One region of the Paracoccus sp. SSJ genome, then DNA from elsewhere that is predicted to be linked to it. Evidence: riboswitches for the same ligand, from Rfam matches in the RefSeq annotation. Region 1 holds a riboswitch; each other region holds the start of a gene.

The links. A riboswitch is a leader RNA that binds a small molecule or an ion and turns the genes downstream of it on or off. The one in region 1 is predicted to bind cobalamin.
Region 2: another riboswitch for cobalamin. It lies ahead of QPR87_RS12085 (ribonucleoside triphosphate reductase); the one in region 1 lies ahead of QPR87_RS13620 (CbtB domain-containing protein).
Region 3: another riboswitch for cobalamin. It lies ahead of nrdH (glutaredoxin-like protein NrdH); the one in region 1 lies ahead of QPR87_RS13620 (CbtB domain-containing protein).
Region 4: another riboswitch for cobalamin. It lies ahead of QPR87_RS01120 (TonB-dependent receptor); the one in region 1 lies ahead of QPR87_RS13620 (CbtB domain-containing protein).

The regions. Positions count from the first base shown of each region.
Region 1 covers NZ_JASSPE010000011.1:83,722-87,884, reverse strand. Annotated here, with positions in the region: gene QPR87_RS13635 (hypothetical protein) at 1-213, opposite strand, end outside; gene leuD (3-isopropylmalate dehydratase small subunit) at 285-890, shown strand; gene QPR87_RS13625 (endonuclease/exonuclease/phosphatase family protein) at 881-1,933, shown strand; cobalamin riboswitch at 1,979-2,183, shown strand; gene QPR87_RS13620 (CbtB domain-containing protein) at 2,221-2,397, shown strand; gene QPR87_RS13615 (CbtA family protein) at 2,399-3,097, shown strand; gene QPR87_RS13610 (hypothetical protein) at 3,167-3,700, shown strand; gene bluB (5,6-dimethylbenzimidazole synthase) at 3,700-4,163, shown strand, end outside.
Region 2 covers NZ_JASSPE010000009.1:120,335-124,497, forward strand. Annotated here, with positions in the region: gene QPR87_RS12080 (TonB-dependent receptor) at 1-1,724, shown strand, start outside; cobalamin riboswitch at 1,971-2,183, shown strand; gene QPR87_RS12085 (ribonucleoside triphosphate reductase) at 2,384-4,129, shown strand; gene nrdD (anaerobic ribonucleoside-triphosphate reductase) at 4,144-4,163, shown strand, end outside.
Region 3 covers NZ_JASSPE010000013.1:12,400-16,562, reverse strand. Annotated here, with positions in the region: gene QPR87_RS14635 (TonB-dependent receptor) at 1-1,844, opposite strand, end outside; cobalamin riboswitch at 2,220-2,411, shown strand; gene nrdH (glutaredoxin-like protein NrdH) at 2,505-2,726, shown strand; gene nrdI (class Ib ribonucleoside-diphosphate reductase assembly flavoprotein NrdI) at 2,736-3,152, shown strand; gene nrdE (class 1b ribonucleoside-diphosphate reductase subunit alpha) at 3,134-4,163, shown strand, end outside.
Region 4 covers NZ_JASSPE010000001.1:233,677-237,839, reverse strand. Annotated here, with positions in the region: gene QPR87_RS01120 (TonB-dependent receptor) at 1-2,002, opposite strand, end outside; cobalamin riboswitch at 2,112-2,307, opposite strand; gene QPR87_RS01115 (hypothetical protein) at 2,457-2,972, shown strand; gene ftsH (ATP-dependent zinc metalloprotease FtsH) at 3,115-4,163, shown strand, end outside.

The sequences.
Region 1 (4,163 bases):
GGCGATCGCCAGCCACAGTCCGCGCGCCGCGCCGGCCGGACGGCAGTGCAGCACCTTTACCGCCAGGAACAGGCAGACAAGATACGAGAGCACCGTCAGCCAGCCGGTGATCTCGGGGTCGCCGATCTGCGGCGTCCAGTCGCGCGCGATGCAGGCGCGCAGGGCGGCGAAGCTCGAAAACCCGAAAAGCATCAGCAAGACCCGCATGGCCATGGCGCAAGGCGCCGCTCGGGTCTCGGTTAACGGGCGCGCGCGCGCCAAGTCAATTCTGCGAGGATCAAGACATGGACAAGTTCACCACACTGACCGGAATCGCGGCACCCATGCCGCTGGTCAACATCGACACCGACATGATCATCCCGAAACAGTTCCTGAAGACGATCCATCGCTCGGGTCTGGGCAAGAACCTGTTCGACGAGATGCGCTACAATCCCGACGGCTCCGAGATCCCCGATTTCGTGCTGAACCAGCCGGCCTACCGGGAATCGCAGATTATCGTCGCCGGCGACAATTTCGGCTGTGGTTCGTCGCGCGAGCACGCGCCCTGGGCCCTGCTGGATTTCGGCATCCGCTGCGTGATCTCCACCAGTTTCGCCGACATCTTCTACAACAACTGCTTCAAGAACGGCATCCTGCCCATCGTCATGCCGCAAGAGGTCGTGGACCTGCTGATGGAGGACGCGAAGAAGGGCGCCAACGCCCGCATGACCGTCGATCTGGAAAACCTGACCGTGACCACCTCGGACGGGCAGAGCTTCCCCTTCGAGCTGGACCCGTTCCGCCGCCACTGCCTGCTGAACGGGCTGGACGATATCGGCCTGACCATGGAGAAGGCAGGCGCCATCGACACCTATGAGGCGCAGATGGCCCAGAGCCGGCCTTGGGTGTAAGGGCGCTTGCCGGGGCGGCGCTGCTTGCCGCCCTTGGCCTTGCCGCCCATGCCGATCCCCTGCGGATCGCCACCTACAGCCCCGACCTGTCGCGCGACGGGCCGGGGCTTTTGTTGCGCGACCTCGGCCGCAAGGATGCGCAGATCGAGGCGGCGATCCGGGTCGTCGCCGAGACCCGGCCCGACATCCTGCTGCTGACCAAATTCGACTGGGATTACGAGGGTCGCGCGCTGGACGCCTTTGCCGCAAGGCTGGCCGAGGCCGGGCTGGACTATCCGCACCGTTTCGCCGCCCGGCCCAATTCCGGCATGGCGACCGGGCTGGACCTGAACGCCGACGGGCGGCTGGGCACGGCCGACGATGCGCAGGGCTTCGGCACATTCTCGGGCCAAGGCGGCATGGCGATCCTGTCGCGCCACCCCATCGGGCCGGTGACGGATCACACGGATTTCCTGTGGCGCGACCTGCCCGGCCACCTGATGCCGCCACTGCCCGAGGATGTCGTGGCGATCCGCCGCCTGTCCTCGACCGCGCATTGGGACGCGGTGGTCACGGTCGCGGATCGGCCGCTGCATCTGCTGGGCATGTCCGCGACGCCGCCGGTCTTCGACGGGCCCGAGGACCTGAACGGCCGGCGCAACCATGACGAACTGGCCTTCTGGCTGCATCACCTGCCCGACGGCCCCTTCGTGCTGGCCGGCAACCTGAACCTCGATCCCATGGACAGCGAGGGCCGGCCCGAGGCGCTGGCCCGGATCATGGCGCATGTCACAGACCCCCTGCCCCGCAGCCCCGGCGGCGCGGCGGCAAGGGGCGGCGTCAACGACGGCCACAAGGGCGATCCGGCGCTGGATACCGGCGACTGGCCGGACGACAAGCCGCCGGGCAACCTGCGCGTCGATTACGTCCTGTCGGCCAAGGGGCTGAAGGTGCTGGGCTCGGGCGTGCTCTGGCCGGCCGACGGACCGCTGGCCGAGGCAGCGCTGGCGGCTTCGGCGCATCGGCTGGTCTGGGTCGACCTGGACTGGCCGCCCGCCCCCTAGGTCTCCGCCCCCCCGATTCCGCTTGCTGCCCGCACGACATCGCGGGTAACATATGCGTGTATCGGTGCCCCTTTCGGGGCCAAAAGGGAATGCGGTGCCGTCTCCGGCGTCTTGGGGACCAAATCCGCAGCCGCCCCCGCGACTGTAGGCGGAGAGCGGACGCCCATCGTGCCACTGGCCATCCGGCCGGGAAGGCGGGCGTCAGCCGTGACCCGCGAGCCAGGAGACCTGCCGATGCGTGAAACCGCAATGTCGTCGGGTTGGACGACCAAAGGAAAGGGTCGCAGATGACCGCAAAACCCATGACCGCCGCCGGCGCCAGCCGCGCCTCGGTGCTGTTTCCTGCCGTGGGCGCATTCGCCATCGGCTTCGGGCTGATCTTCATGTCCGGGCTGGTGCAGGCCGAGACCCTGCATGACGCCGCCCATGACGTGCGTCACGCGACCGGCTTCCCCTGTCACTGACATGTTCTCGCGCATTCTGACCAGCGGATTGATCGCTGGCGCTGTAACGGGGCTGATTGCCGCCCTGTTGCAGCTTTGGTTCGTGCAGCCCGTGCTGCTGCATGCCGAGCTGTACGAATCCGGCCAACTGGCGCATTTCGGTGCCGAAACCGTCAGCGCGCATCAGGATCCGGGACCGTTCGAATGGACCCGCAACATGCTTTCGGTCCTGTTCACCATGATGGTCTATGCCGGCTACGGGCTGATGCTGGTGGCGCTGATGGCGGTTTCCGAATCGCAGGGCAATGCGGTCACCGCGCGGCAGGGGCTGCTTTGGGGGCTTGCGGGCTACCTGACCATGCAGCTTGCCCCCGCCTTCGGTCTTGCCCCCGAGGTGCCGGGCGTCGCCGCCGCCGATGTGCAGGTCCGCGCCATCTGGTGGCTGGGCACGGCGCTGGCCACTGGGCTTGCGCTGTGGCTGATCGCCTTTGGCAAGGGCTGGGCGGCCTGGGGCGTGGCGGTCGTGCTGATCCTGGCGCCGCATGTGATCGGCGCGCCGCAGCCCGACAGCTATGCCGGCCCGGTCCCGCCCGAGCTTTCGGCCGAGTTCGCCGGCCGCGCGCTGGGTGCCGGCGCCATGGCCTGGGTGCTTCTGGGCCTGCTGGCCGGCTGGTTCTGGCAGCGCGAAAGCCAAAGCGCGCCGGTTCCGCAAGCCGCCTGATCCGGGCCGCAACCCTTACGGCCGGGCGTGCATTCCGCGCCCGGCCTTTCCATGAAACGGGGAAAAGACATGGATCGCTCGATCCCGATGCTGCTGATCGGCCTGATCTTCGGCGGCGGCATGGGCTTTGTCATCGCCGCCGCCAACGGCATCACGCTGGACGGCCACGATCATGGCGCGCATGGCCATGGCGTGCAGGCCGCGGCGCATGACCACGGCCCTCCCATCGACCTGCCCGCCGGCAGCGCCACCGCCTCGGCCCGGCTGGAGCCCGACAGCACCGCAGGCTGGAACCTGTTCGTCGAAGCGCAGGGCTTCTGCTTTGCCCCCGAACATGCCGGGCTGGCCGATCGCAGCGGCGAGGGCCATGCGCATCTCTATCGCAACGGCACAAAGATCGCCCGGCTTTACGGCCCGGCCCATCACCTCGACATGCTCGTGCCCGGCGACCGGCTGCGGGTCGAATTGAACTCGAACGACCACCGCCCGCTGACCGTCGCCGGCCATCCGCTCGCCGTCGAGCTGACCGTGCCCGACCGCCCCATCGGCATCCGCGCCGGGGCCGAGGGCCTGCCCGACAGCGCCATCTGCGCGGCGCCGTAATGGAGTTCGGCGCTGAGGACCGGGCCGCACTGGAGCGCATCCTGCGATGGCGCCGCGACGTGCGGCATTTCCGCGACGACCCGATCCCCGAGCCGCTGCTGGACGAATTGCACGCGGCGATGGAACTGTCGCCCTCGGTCGGCAATGCCCGGCCCTGGCAGGTGATCCGGGTCGAAAGTCCGGCCCTGCGGGCCAAGATCCGCGCCGATTTCCTGCGCTGCAATGCCCAGGCCGCAGGCCGCTACCAGGGCCGGCAGCGGCAGGAATACGATGCGCTGAAGCTCGCCGGCCTGGACCATGCACCTGTCTGGCTGGCCGTCTTTACCCAGATCGACCCGTCCGAGGGCCACGGCCTGGGCCGCGCCACCATGCCGCAGACCCTGCGGCAGTCGACGGCCATGGCGATCCATGCGCTGTGGCTGGCGGCGCGGGTGCGCAACCTGGGCCTTGGCATGGTCTCGAT
Region 2 (4,163 bases), on a different contig from region 1:
CCCCGCGGCTGGCCTTCAATCTGGACGGGCATTATCTGGGCTACAACGAGATCGTCTGGGGCAGCCAGGCGCTTTGGGACGTCGAGTCGATCGAGGTCTTTCGCGGCCCGCAGACCGCGACCCAGGGCGCGAACTCGATCGCCGGGGCGATCATCGTCAAGACCAAGGATCCGACTTTCCAGCCCGAGGGCGCCGCGCAGCTGGAATATGGCAGCCACAGCCGCCGCCGCGCCAGCCTGATGGCCTCGGGGCCCTTGTCCGAGGATCTGGCCGGGCGCATCGCCGTCGACTACTGGGCGCGCGACAATTACATCGACTATACCAACCCCGACTTCGCGGTGGGCTCGACCGACCAGGACCATGAATCCCGCACCATCCGCGCCAAGCTGCTGTGGCAGCCGCAGGAGATCCCGGGGCTCGAGGGCAAGCTGACCTTCTCGCACAGCCTGACCAACCGGCCGAACTGGGAAGCCGCGACCGAGCCCTATGAGGATCTGGAAAGCGCCACCGCCTCGAATCCCAGCTGGCGGCTGCGCACGAACACCACCATCCTTGATGTCAGCTATGAATTCGGCAATGGCTGGACGTTGTTCAACCAGCTGCAATATTCCGACATCTGGGTCAAACGCTCGACCGAGCCGGTCAGCGCGGGCACAGCGATCCTGGATCAGGACGTGACCTCGAACGAGACGCGCGTAACCTTCGGGACGCCCGAGGACCGGATCAGCGGCGTAGCGGGACTGTTCGTCTCGCGCACCGATTCGGACGAGCTTCTGGATTACCGCGGCACCACCACCTATGACGACCGCAAGGACAGCCTGGGGATATTCGCCGAAACCACCTGGCGCCTTGCCGACCGCTGGAGCCTGACCGGCGGGCTGCGCTATCAGCGCGACGACATCACCCGGCGCGGCGTGTCGAGCTTTACCCCGAACGTGCTGGATTACGACGAAAGCTTCGACGCCTGGCTGCCCAGGATCGCGCTGGCCTATGACCTGGACGAGTCGACCCGCATCGGCGCCATGATCAGCAAGGGCTACAACCCGGGCGGGGTGACGCTGAACCTGACCAGCGGGGAATACGTGCCCTTCGATGCCGAGACCTCGTGGAACTACGAGATCTTCGGCCGCACCCGGTTGCTGGACGACCGGCTGGAACTGACCGGCAACCTGTTCTACACCCAGCTCCATGATGCGCAGCGCTATGTCGTGACCAGCCTGCCCGAGAACATCGGCAGTTCGATCACCGTCAATGCCGAGCGCGCCAAGTCCTATGGCCTGGAACTGGGGATGGACTATCTGCTGCGCGACAATCTGCGGGTCAAGGCGGGGCTGGGCCTGTTGCATACCGAGATCAGCCGCTTCACCAGCGCGGCGGCGGATTACCAGGGCCATCGCTTCGGCCGGTCCCCGGACTATACGCTTTCGCTGGCGGCCGATTGGGACATCACCCCGGAATGGCGGCTCAGCGGCCAGCTGCGCCATACCGACGGCTATTATTCCGACGACAACGAGGACCGCGACACCTGGGTCGATTCCTATACCGTGGCCAATGCCCGGCTGACTTGGCAACCGCGCGAGAACCTGCAGGCCTTCGCCTATGTCAACAACCTGTTCGACGACCGCTCGGTGACCTATCTGCGGGCCAGCCGCTCGATCGGCGGCTTCGAGGCCACCGTGGTCGAGCCACGCGAGCTGGGTATCGGCCTGAAGATGACCTTCTGATGCGAACGAATGCCCCGACAAGGATCGGGGCATTCATCTTCTCTAAGAGCCTGCTGATCCATCGGGCCTGGACTGGCCGGTTCCGAATTGTACGACGCTCTACCACGAGCAGAAAATTTGCATGTACAAAACCGTATCGGCCTGCTTCAGGTCCGCTGCACCCGTTGTTGTGAGCGGTCTGACTTCCTCTCTTGGACAAAGTGTCGCAGGTCAATACAACATCTTGACGGATACGGCGCCTTAATCCCTATATGTAGGCATCACGGTTCTTTCGGGTCGATCCGGCCCGAAAGCGAAGAGGGAAGCCGGTGCGCCTTTCGGAGCAAGGCCGGCGCTGCCCCCGCAACTGTAAGCAGCGAGCCTGCGCCGGATCACGCCACTGGTGCCGCACGGCATTGGGAAGGCCGGCAAGGGCCGCGACCTGCGAGCCAGGAGACCTGCCGTGACGATGACGATGAACCACGGGCGGGGTGTCCCGGCGGTGCGCCTGGCAATGCGGCCTTGTCGCCGCAGGGCTCCATGCGTCCTGGCCTGCCCCGCCCACAGCAGCACGGGGAACAGATGCGGCCATTCTTCACCACCAGACCTGCCGAGGCCGGCGTCGCCGTCCGCAGCACCGCAAGGGCGGCAGCAAGCCGCAGGCAAGGGAGGGCGCGTTGATGCCGGCGCCGCTTACGCCCCCGCCCGCCGCGCCGGCAAGGGATGTCGCCGTCGATGTCGCCTCGTCGGTCAACGAATACTTGAACCGTGCCGATTGGCGGGTGAATGCCAACGCCAACCAGGACTATTCGCTCGGCGGGCTGATCCTGAACGTCTCGGGCAAGGTGGTGGCCAACTACTGGCTGTCGCATGTCTATCCGCTTGCCATGGGCGAGGCGCACCGCCGGGGCGACCTGCATATCCACGACCTCGACATGCTGGCCGGCTATTGCGCCGGCTGGTCGCTGCGCACCTTGCTGACCGAGGGCTTCAACGGCGTCCCCGGCAAGGTCGAGGCCGGGCCGCCGAAACGCCTGTCCAGCGCCATCGGCCAGATCGTGAACTTCCTGGGAACGCTGCAAAACGAATGGGCCGGCGCGCAGGCCTTCAGTTCCTTCGACACCTATATGGCCCCCTTCATCCGCAAGGATGGCTTGGGCTATGCCGAGGTGCGGCAGGCCATGCAGGAGCTGATCTTCAACCTCAACGTCCCCTCGCGCTGGGGCACGCAGACCCCGTTCACCAACCTGACCTTCGACTGGGTCTGCCCCGAGGATCTGCGCGACCAGGTGCCCGTGATCGGCGGTCAGCCAATGAATTTCACCTATGGCGCCTTGCAGGCCGAGATGGACATGATCAACCGCGCCTATATCGAGGTGATGACGCGCGGCGACGAAAAGGGCCGGGTCTTCACCTTTCCGATCCCGACCTACAACATCACGCCGGACTTTCCCTGGGACAGCGAGAACGCCAAGCTGCTGTTCGCGATGACGGCGAAATACGGCCTGCCCTATTTCCAGAACTTCCTGAACTCGGACCTCAAGCCGAACATGGTGCGGTCCATGTGCTGCCGGCTGCAACTGGACCTGACCGAGCTGCTGAAACGCGGCAACGGCCTGTTCGGCAGCGCCGAGCAGACCGGCTCGCTGGGCGTCGTCACCGTCAACTGCGCGCGGCTGGGCCATCTGCACAAGGGCAACGAGGCCGGGCTCCGGCGTCGCCTGGACGAATTGCTCGACCTGGGCCGCGACAGCCTGGAGATCAAGCGCCGGGTGATCCAGCGGCTGATGGACGACGGGCTGTTTCCCTATAGCCGGCGCTACCTGGGCACGCTGCGCAACCATTTTTCGACCCTGGGCGTGAACGGCATCAACGAGATGATCCGCAACTTCACCGACGATGCACATGACATCACCACGAGCTGGGGCCATGGCTTCGCGCTGCGGCTGCTCGACCATCTGCGGGCGCGCATCACCGCCTTCCAGGAACAGACCGGACATCTCTATAACTTGGAGGCGACGCCGGCAGAGGGCACCACCTATCGCTTCGCCAAGGAGGACCGCAAGCGTTTCCCCGGCATTCTCCAGGCCGGCACCGAACACGAGCCTTACTACACAAACTCGAGCCAGCTTCCGGTCGGCTTTACCGACGACCCGTTCGAGGCGCTGGAACGGCAAGAGGCGCTGCAGCGCAAATACACCGGCGGCACGGTCTTGCATCTCTACATGGGCACGCAGCTGTCCTCGGCCGAGGCCTGCCGCAAGCTGGTGCGCCGGGCACTGGAGAACTTCGGCCTGCCCTACATCACCGTCACGCCGACATTCTCGGTCTGCCCCAGGCATGGCCATATCGCGGGCGAACACGCGTTCTGCCCGCGCTGCGACGAAGAGCTTATCGCGAAAAAGCGGCAATCGGCCGCGCATTGAGAAAGGAAAAGACCATGTTCGACGACCGGAAAAC
Region 3 (4,163 bases), on a different contig from region 1:
CCGCCCCAGATGCCCCAGCGCTCGGTGACCTGGCCGGCAAAGCCCAGCTCGATGCCCCTGGCGGTGGTGTTGCCGATATTCGCGGTCTCGCCCAGGGCGTTGGTGACGCGGGCATTGTCCTTTTCGGTCCTGAACAGCGCCGCGCTCAGCTCGAGCTGGTCGTTCAGCACCAGCCATTTCGTGCCGATCTCGTAGTTCACGCTGCGCTCGGGGTCGAGGCTGTCCAGATCGTCCGAGGCATTGCTGCCACCAGTGCCCGCGCCCTCGCCCGCCGGGTTCGAGGAGGTGCTGGCCGAGGCATAGATCGAACCGTTCTGCACCGGCTTGTAGACCACGCCCAGCATCCCGTTCAGGAAATCGGAATCGTTGCCGTGGCTTTCGCGCGGGGTGGTGTCGGTCGCATGGATAATGCTGTCGACGCTGTAATCGTCCCAGCGCAGCCCCACCGTCGCCTCCCATTGCGGGGTGAAGGTGATGGTATCCAGCGCATAGACGCCACGCGACCTGGTGGTGCTGTAGCCGCTCTCGCCGCCGCGCTCGATGCTGCCGCCCCAGGGCGCGCCGGGGTTCGGATTCTCATAGGGCGAGGTCGGCATCGGGTCGGGATTGGTCACCGTCAGCCGGCGGGTGGTGGCACGCGAATTGGCGATGTCCACGCCGACCGCGAAGCTGTGCTCGACGCCCCAGGCCCGTGCCTCGCCCGAAAGCTGGGCGTTGAACGAGACCGTCTCGTTCACCCGATCCGAAGCCTTGGAACTGCGCGACACCAGGCCGTCGCTGCCCGAGGTCGGCGAGGTCACGACATAGGTGTTGGTGTCGCGTGCCTTGCGCAGCGCCGTGGTCAGCCGCAGGCTGTCCGAGAAGGCATGCTCGAACCTCACATAGCCCGAGGCGGATTCGATGTCGCGGAAATCGCGCGCGTGCAGGCCGTAGAAGGTGTCGGGATCGACATCGACCGGCAGGAACGGGTCGATGCGGGTGCCCGAGCCGCGCCGCCATGCGGCCGGCGTGGTGGCATTGGACATCGGCACGCCGTAATCGGGCGTATCCTCGTCCTTGTAGTAATAGAGCCCGGCGGTGATCTTGCTGTCATCGGTCAGGCGATAGCTGAAGCTGGGCGCCACGCCGACCCGCCTGGACTCGACGCCGTCGCGCCCGCCCAGGTCGTCGGCGCGCTGCGCCATCAGGTTCAGGCGAAGGCCGATCGCGCCGAATTCGCGGTTCGAATCCAGCGTGCCGCGGACATAGTTGCCGGTGCCGTAGGACAGCGCCACCTCGTCAAAGGCGCCCGGCTGCGGGATCTTGCTGTTCAGGCTGATGGTGCCGCCGGTCGAGCCGGCACCGGAATAGACCCCGCCCGGGCCCTTGCTGATCTCGATGGATTCCAGGTTGAAGGCCTCGTATTGCGTGCGCGAGGCGTTGCGCATGCCGTCGACCAGCATGTCCTGGCTGGCCTCGAAGCCGCGGATATAGGGGCGCACGCCCTGCGGCACGCCGCCTTCGCCTGCGCCCAGGGTGACGCCCGGCGTGGTGCGCAGCACGTCTGCGACCGAGGTCTGGCCGCGCTCTTCGATCTGGCGCCCGGTGACGACGGTCACCGTCCTTGGCGTGTCGAGCAACGGCGCGGTGGCCTTGTCCGAGGTGCTTTCGGTGACCTTGTAGCTGGTCTCGGCCTCGTTGCCCTGCTGGCGGCGGATGACCACCGTGTCCAGGGTTACGGTATCCTGCGCCTGGGCGGGGCCGGCTACGCCGGCCGAGATGGCCAGCACGGGAAGCAGGCCCAGGGTCGGCAGCAATTGCGCGGCCGACGCCGAGGCAGGCGGTTTGGGATGGGTTTTGTTCATGGGTTGATCCCGGCACGAAAGATGAATCGCAACCGCCTCAGGGCGGAAACGACAGGAAGGTGCTGGCTCATCAATGGCTTGCGGTGTCACGAGCCGGAAGGGGAACGAAGTGCCTCGTCCTGGCCGCGCGTAACCCATGCAAGGGGGCCAATTGTCGCAGTTTGTCAAATGACGCTGCGTCATTTCGACTGCGAAACAGGCGAGTGTTGCGGCAATCCAACAGCCTGCCCGGCCGGACGCGGCGCAATACCCCGGCCGGGATATCGCCGGAAGCCGGAAATCCCCCGCGACAGGCAGAATCGATGCGCCCACCAGATATTCCATGGCGGACGCAGTTATCCACTAAATATGGATTGACCCCGGCCATGACCCATGGCTAACTGCAAGGGTCATGGTTGTCCCGGGGCCGACTCGGGGATGAAAAGGGAAGCCGGTGAAAAGCCGGCACTGCCCCCGCAGCTGTAAGCGGAGAGCGACGCCGGATCACCACTGGGGCCACGCGCCCCGGGAAGGCCGGCCAAGCCGAGACCCGCAAGTCAGAAGACCTGCCATGACGCGAAAGGACGAAACCGTGCGGCGGGCGCGGGGCTGGAACAGGGTCCGGATGGCACGCCCATCGGCCCGGCCCCCTCTTGCCGACAGAACAAAAGGAGCCGAGGCATGACCATCACCGTTTATTCCAAGCCCGCCTGCGTGCAATGCACCGCCACGACCCGCGCCCTGGATGCGCGCGGCCTGGACTACCATCTGGTGGATCTGACCGAGGATGACGCGGCGATGGAACTGGTCGCCTCGCTGGGCTATCGCCAGGCTCCCGTCGTCATCGCCGGCGAAGCCCATTGGGCCGGGTTCCGCCCGGACATGATCGGCCGCCTGTCCTGATCCGGGGCCATGGGCGGGCTGGTCTATTTCTCCTCGGGCTCGGGGAACACGGCGCGTTTCGTGACGCGGCTCGGCCTGCCGGCCGGGCGCATCCCGATCTCGCCCAGGGACGAGATGCCCGCCCCCGCCCTGCCCTATGTGCTGATCTGCCCGACCTATGCCGACGGGATGGGTCGGGGCGCGGTGCCCAAGCAGGTGATCCGCTTTCTCAACGATCCTGACCGCCGGGCCCTGCTGCGCGGCGTCATCGCCGCCGGCAACCGGAATTTCGGGGCGACATACGCCTTGGCCGGTCGGGTGATATCTGACAAGTGCAACGTCCCCGTGCTGTATCGATTCGAGCTGGCGGGGACTGATCTGGACATTTCCCGCGTTCAGGCGGGGCTTGCGAAATTCTGGGGGACGGAATGCTTGACGATGGCGTAAAGGCCGAGCTGGACTATCACGCGCTGAATGCGATGCTGAACCTTTACGACGGCGAGGGCCGCATCCGCTTCGACGCGGATCGCAAGGCCGCGCGGCAGTATTTCCTGCAGCATGTCAACCAGAACACCGTCTTCTTCCACTCGCTGGACGAAAAGCTGGGCTATCTGGTCGACGAGGGCTATTACGAGGCCGAGGTGCTGGACCAGTATCCGCGCGCCTTCCTGCACCGGATCTGGGACGCGGCCTATGCGCGGAAATTCCGCTTTCCGACCTTTCTCGGCGCCTTCAAGTATTACACCAGCTATACGCTGAAGACCCGCGACGGGCGGCGCTATCTGGAACGCTACGAGGACCGGGTGGTCATGGTCGCGCTGGCGCTCGCGCGCGGCGACGAGGATCTGGCCATGCGCTTCATGGAGGAAATCCTGTCGGGCCGGTTCCAGCCCGCCACGCCGACCTTCCTGAACGCCGGCAAGAAGTCGCGGGGCGAGCTGATCTCGTGCTTCCTGCTGCGGCTGGAAGACAACATGGAATCCATCGGCCGCGGCATCAATTCGGCGCTGCAGCTTTCCAAGCGCGGCGGCGGCGTCGCCCTGATGCTGACCAACCTGCGCGAGGCCGGCGCGCCGATCAAGGGGATCGAGAACCAGTCCTCGGGCGTCATCCCGGTGATGAAACTGCTGGAGGACAGCTTTTCCTATGCCAACCAGCTTGGCGCGCGGCAAGGCGCGGGGGCGGTCTATCTGAACGCGCATCACCCCGACATCCTGCGCTTCCTGGACACCAAGCGCGAGAACGCCGACGAAAAGATCCGCATCAAGACGCTGTCGCTGGGCGTGGTGATCCCGGACGTGACCTTCGAACTCGCCAAGCGCAACGAGGACATGTACCTGTTCTCGCCCCATGACGTGGAAAAGGTCTATGGCCTGCCCTTCTCGGAAATCTCGGTCACCGAGAAATATGCCGAGATGGTGGACGACAAGCGCATCCGCAAGAAAAAGATCAACGCCC
Region 4 (4,163 bases), on a different contig from region 1:
GGCGCGAGGTCGTGTTGGCGTCGTTGGTGAACACCTCGCCCACGTAATGGGCACCGGCCCGCACCGTCCAGTCCTCGGCAAAGGCCCAGGAGCCCCAGATATTGGCGACGCGGCGCGGTGCATTGGGCGGGCGATTGCCGGAATAGTCGCCGCCGGACTGGACATAATCGTCATAGCGCGGAGACAGCAGCGCGCCGTTCACGTCGATGCGCAGGTTCGGGGCGACGTCGAACCCGACCGCCGCCTCGATCCCCTTCGAGCTTTGCTGGCCGATCTGCCGGGTGATCGCCGGATCGTCGGGATCGCGGGCCAGCAGGTCGTTCTTGACGATCCGATAGGCCGACAGCGTGGCATCGCCGCGTCCGTCCAGAAAGGCGAATTTCACCCCGATTTCCTGCTGGCGCGCCTTGGCCAGCTTCAGATCCGCCTGCGACTGGGATAGCGACAGGACATTGCCGATCGGCTCGGCCGCGCGGGAATACTGGGCATAGATCGCCACGTCCGGCAGCGGGCTGTAGACCGCGCCCAGGCGCCAGCTGACGGAATCGAAGCTGCGGGTGAAGGCGGGCTCGACGCGGGTGACGCGCAGATTGTCATGGCGCAGCCCGCCGACGACCGACCATTGCTCGTTGATCTTCAGCCGGTTGTCGAGAAACAGCGCATATTGATCGGTAGTCAGGTCAGCCGTCGTCGCCATCTGATGCGGGCCGAAGAGGCCGGGTCGCGGGTTCGGGAAATCCACCACCGACTCGCCCGGATAAGGCGAATTGTTGGTATTCCTGAACGTGATCCGGTTCACGTCGAAGCCGATCGTCGTGGTGTTTTCCATTCCGCCGGGCGTGGTGCTGATGGTGGCGTCGGTGCGGTTGCCGACCTGCTCCAGATCGTGGTTGATCGCGATGTAGAACTGGCGCAGCACATCGCCCGTATCCGGTCGATAGAGGTAATCCTCGACATTGCGCCAATTGCGGTCGCTGGCCAGGTAATAGCTGTTGCTGCGGATCGTCACGTTGTCGGCCGGCGTCCATTCGGCCCGCAACTGCGTATAGCTGTCCTTGTAGCGGACCAGGGCGTCCTCGACGTTGAAGTTCCGGCGGCGCACGCGCTCGTCGATCCGGCCATCGACAAGCGGCGTTCCGAAATAGGTGCCGGGCCGGTTGTCGCCATGGTCATGCGACAGGGTCAGCGCCAGGTCCTCGGTCGCCTGCCAGCGCAGCGCTGCCGACAGCGCGCGGCTGGACGTGTCGTTGCGATCCAGCCAGCCGTCCGACGCGGTGCCGCTGACATCGATGCTGTAGGCCAGGACCTCGTTGATCGGCCCGGCGCTGCCCAAGGCCAGCCCGCGCTGGCCATCCGTGCCAAGCGTCGCGCGGATCTCGTTCCGGCTGCGGTCGGTCAGGGGCCGTTTCGGGACGATATTGATCGCGCCGCCGACGGCGCCTTCGCCATACAGCACCGAGGAGGGACCGTTCAGGACCTCGATGCGCTCCACGCTCCAGCTGTCGAAGGGAAAGGAGATGGTGCCCGACGCGGGATAAAGCCGCGTGCCGTCGTAAAGCCGCGTCACCGACCCGTGCCCGTTGAAACCGCGCATGCTGAGCGAGGTGCCGCCATTGCCGGGGGATCCGTGAAAGCTGATGCCGGTCCCGTTCTGGACGATGGCCTGGTTGACGTCGCGCTGGCCGCGCTGGCGGATTGTTTCGGCCTCGATCACCTGCACGCTGGCCGGCGTCTGCAACACGCTCAGCCCCAGGCGGCTGCCGGCGTTCGAATGCGCCCGAAGATCCAGACCCGAGCCAAGGGACAGGCCCTTGACGGTGATCGGGTCCAGCATTACCTCGCCGGCGTTCCGGGTTGCGGCCTGCTGCGCAGAGGCGGGCAGGGCCGCCACGGCCAGCAAGACCGATAGAAGCGCCGTGCCGCGGCTGCGGCGGATGGCATGGCGGGACAGGCTGTCCTGCGCGTCGCGACGCGCGGACGGGGAATGGATATGATCGCGCACGAATGTGGCTCCAGCGACAATTTCACCGTCACCGCAAACGCGACATCCTGTTATCCGCTGACAGCGGACGGATGGCTACCCACCGGGGCACCCCGCCCGATGTGTTCACGCGTGACAACGGCTGACGGCAGGTCTCCTGGCTCGCGGGTCGTCGCCTGTCGCCGCCTTCCCGGGGTCGCACCCAGTGGCCGTTGGCAAAGGCTATCCGCCTACAGTTGCGGGGGCAGCCGCAGCATGGGACCGGCTGGTCCGCACTGCGTTCCCTTTTCATTCCGAAATCGGAAACCGTCACCCGACCGTGTAGTGACGCGATTCCGGCGCGTCAACTCCGTTGGCGGGCCGGTCTCGACGACGGAGGGCCGGCGTTGCCCGATCACCTCTCCGGCCGGGCCGATTCAGGCTTGCCGGCGACAGCGTCCAGAGCAAGATGGGCCGGCGATGAGCGGAGACCACCATGCGCCCATTTCCCTGCCTGCTTGTCCTGGTGCTGATCCTTGCGGCAAGCGTCGCGCTGGCCGATTGCAGGACCGAGACGCTGATTTCCTGCGACATCGGCGATGGCAGGCATCTCGAGGTCTGCATCGAACCGGGGGATTTTCAGGGCGAGGGGGCCTTCACCTATGCTTTCGGCCCCAAGGGCCGGCCCAAGCTGACCCTGCGCGAGACGTTCGCGGCCGGAACCGCCACCCCCTGGAGCGGCGTCGGCAGGGCGATCTGGGAAAGCGTGGCCTTTCGCAACGACGGCCATGTCTACGAGGCATGGCACAGCGTCGACCGGCTGGACGAGGACATGCCGCTGGAAGCCGGCGTCACCATCCTGCGCGGCGAGGCGTTCCTGGCCGCACTGTCCTGCAAAAGCGGACCTGCGACCGTGATCGCGCCCCTGTTCACCATCCAGGACACGATGGCGGCCGCGGGCTTTTGCCGCGACCTGAACCGCCATGAATGGCGGCGCGGCAGCTGCGGCTGAACGGCTCCGATCCCCGGTCGCCGCTTGCCGGACGCGGCGTCCGCTCCGGGCGGAGTTGATCGGCGCCGCGCGGTCGGGCAACATCGACGGCGCGCGCGCCCATCGGCCAGGCGCCCTTGCGGGTCGCCGCCACGGAGATGTCATGGAGAAGAGGACCGAGTTCCACATCTGGTATTGGATCCTGGCCTTCCTGGCCGTGATCCTGATCCAGGACCTGGTGTCCGGCGCGCGCGACATCGCGCCGATCAGCTACAGCCAGTTCGAAACCTATCTGCAACAGGGCCGCATCTCGTCCGTGGCGGTGGGCGGCGACCGGATCACCGGCAGCTTCAGCACCCCGGTCGATGGCCGCAACCAGTTCGTCACCACGCTGGTCGATCCGGCGATCCTGGAGCGCATCGACCAGGCCGGGGTCGAGATCAGCGGTGTGCCGCAGAACACCTGGCTCGGCACGCTGCTGTCCTGGGTGGTGCCGGTGGTGCTGTTCCTGGCGCTGTGGATGTTCGTGTTCCGCAAGTTTGCCGAGCGTCAGGGCCTGGGCGGCTTCATGCAGGTCGGCAAGAGCCGGGCCAAGGTCTATATGGAAAAGGAAACCGGCGTGACCTTTGCCGACGTGGCCGGCGTGGACGAGGCCAAGGCCGAACTCGAAGAGATCATCGCCTTCCTGCGCGACCCCGAGGGCTATGGCCGCCTTGGCGCGCGCATCCCCAAGGGGGTGCTGCTGGTCGGCCCGCCCGGCACCGGCAAGACTCTGCTGGCGCGGGCCGTGGCGGGCGAGGCGGGGGTGACCTTCCTGTCGATCTCGGGCTCGGAATTCGTCGAGCTGTTCGTCGGCGTCGGCGCCGCCCGGGTGCGCGACCTGTTCGAGCAGGCCCGCAAGAGCGCGCCGGCCATCATCTTCATCGACGAACTCGATGCGCTTGGCCGCGCCCGCAACTCGGGCCAGTTCACCGGCGGCAACGACGAGCGCGAGCAGACGCTGAACCAGTTGCTGTCCGAGCTGGACGGCTTCGACCACTCGTCGGGCGTCGTGCTGTTGGCCGCGACCAACCGGCCCGAGATCCTGGACCCCGCGCTGCTGCGTGCCGGCCGCTTCGACCGGCAGGTGCTGGTGGACAAGCCCGACAAAAAGGGCCGCATCGACATCCTGCGCGTGCATATGAAAAAGGTGCGGCTGGCCCCGGATGTCGA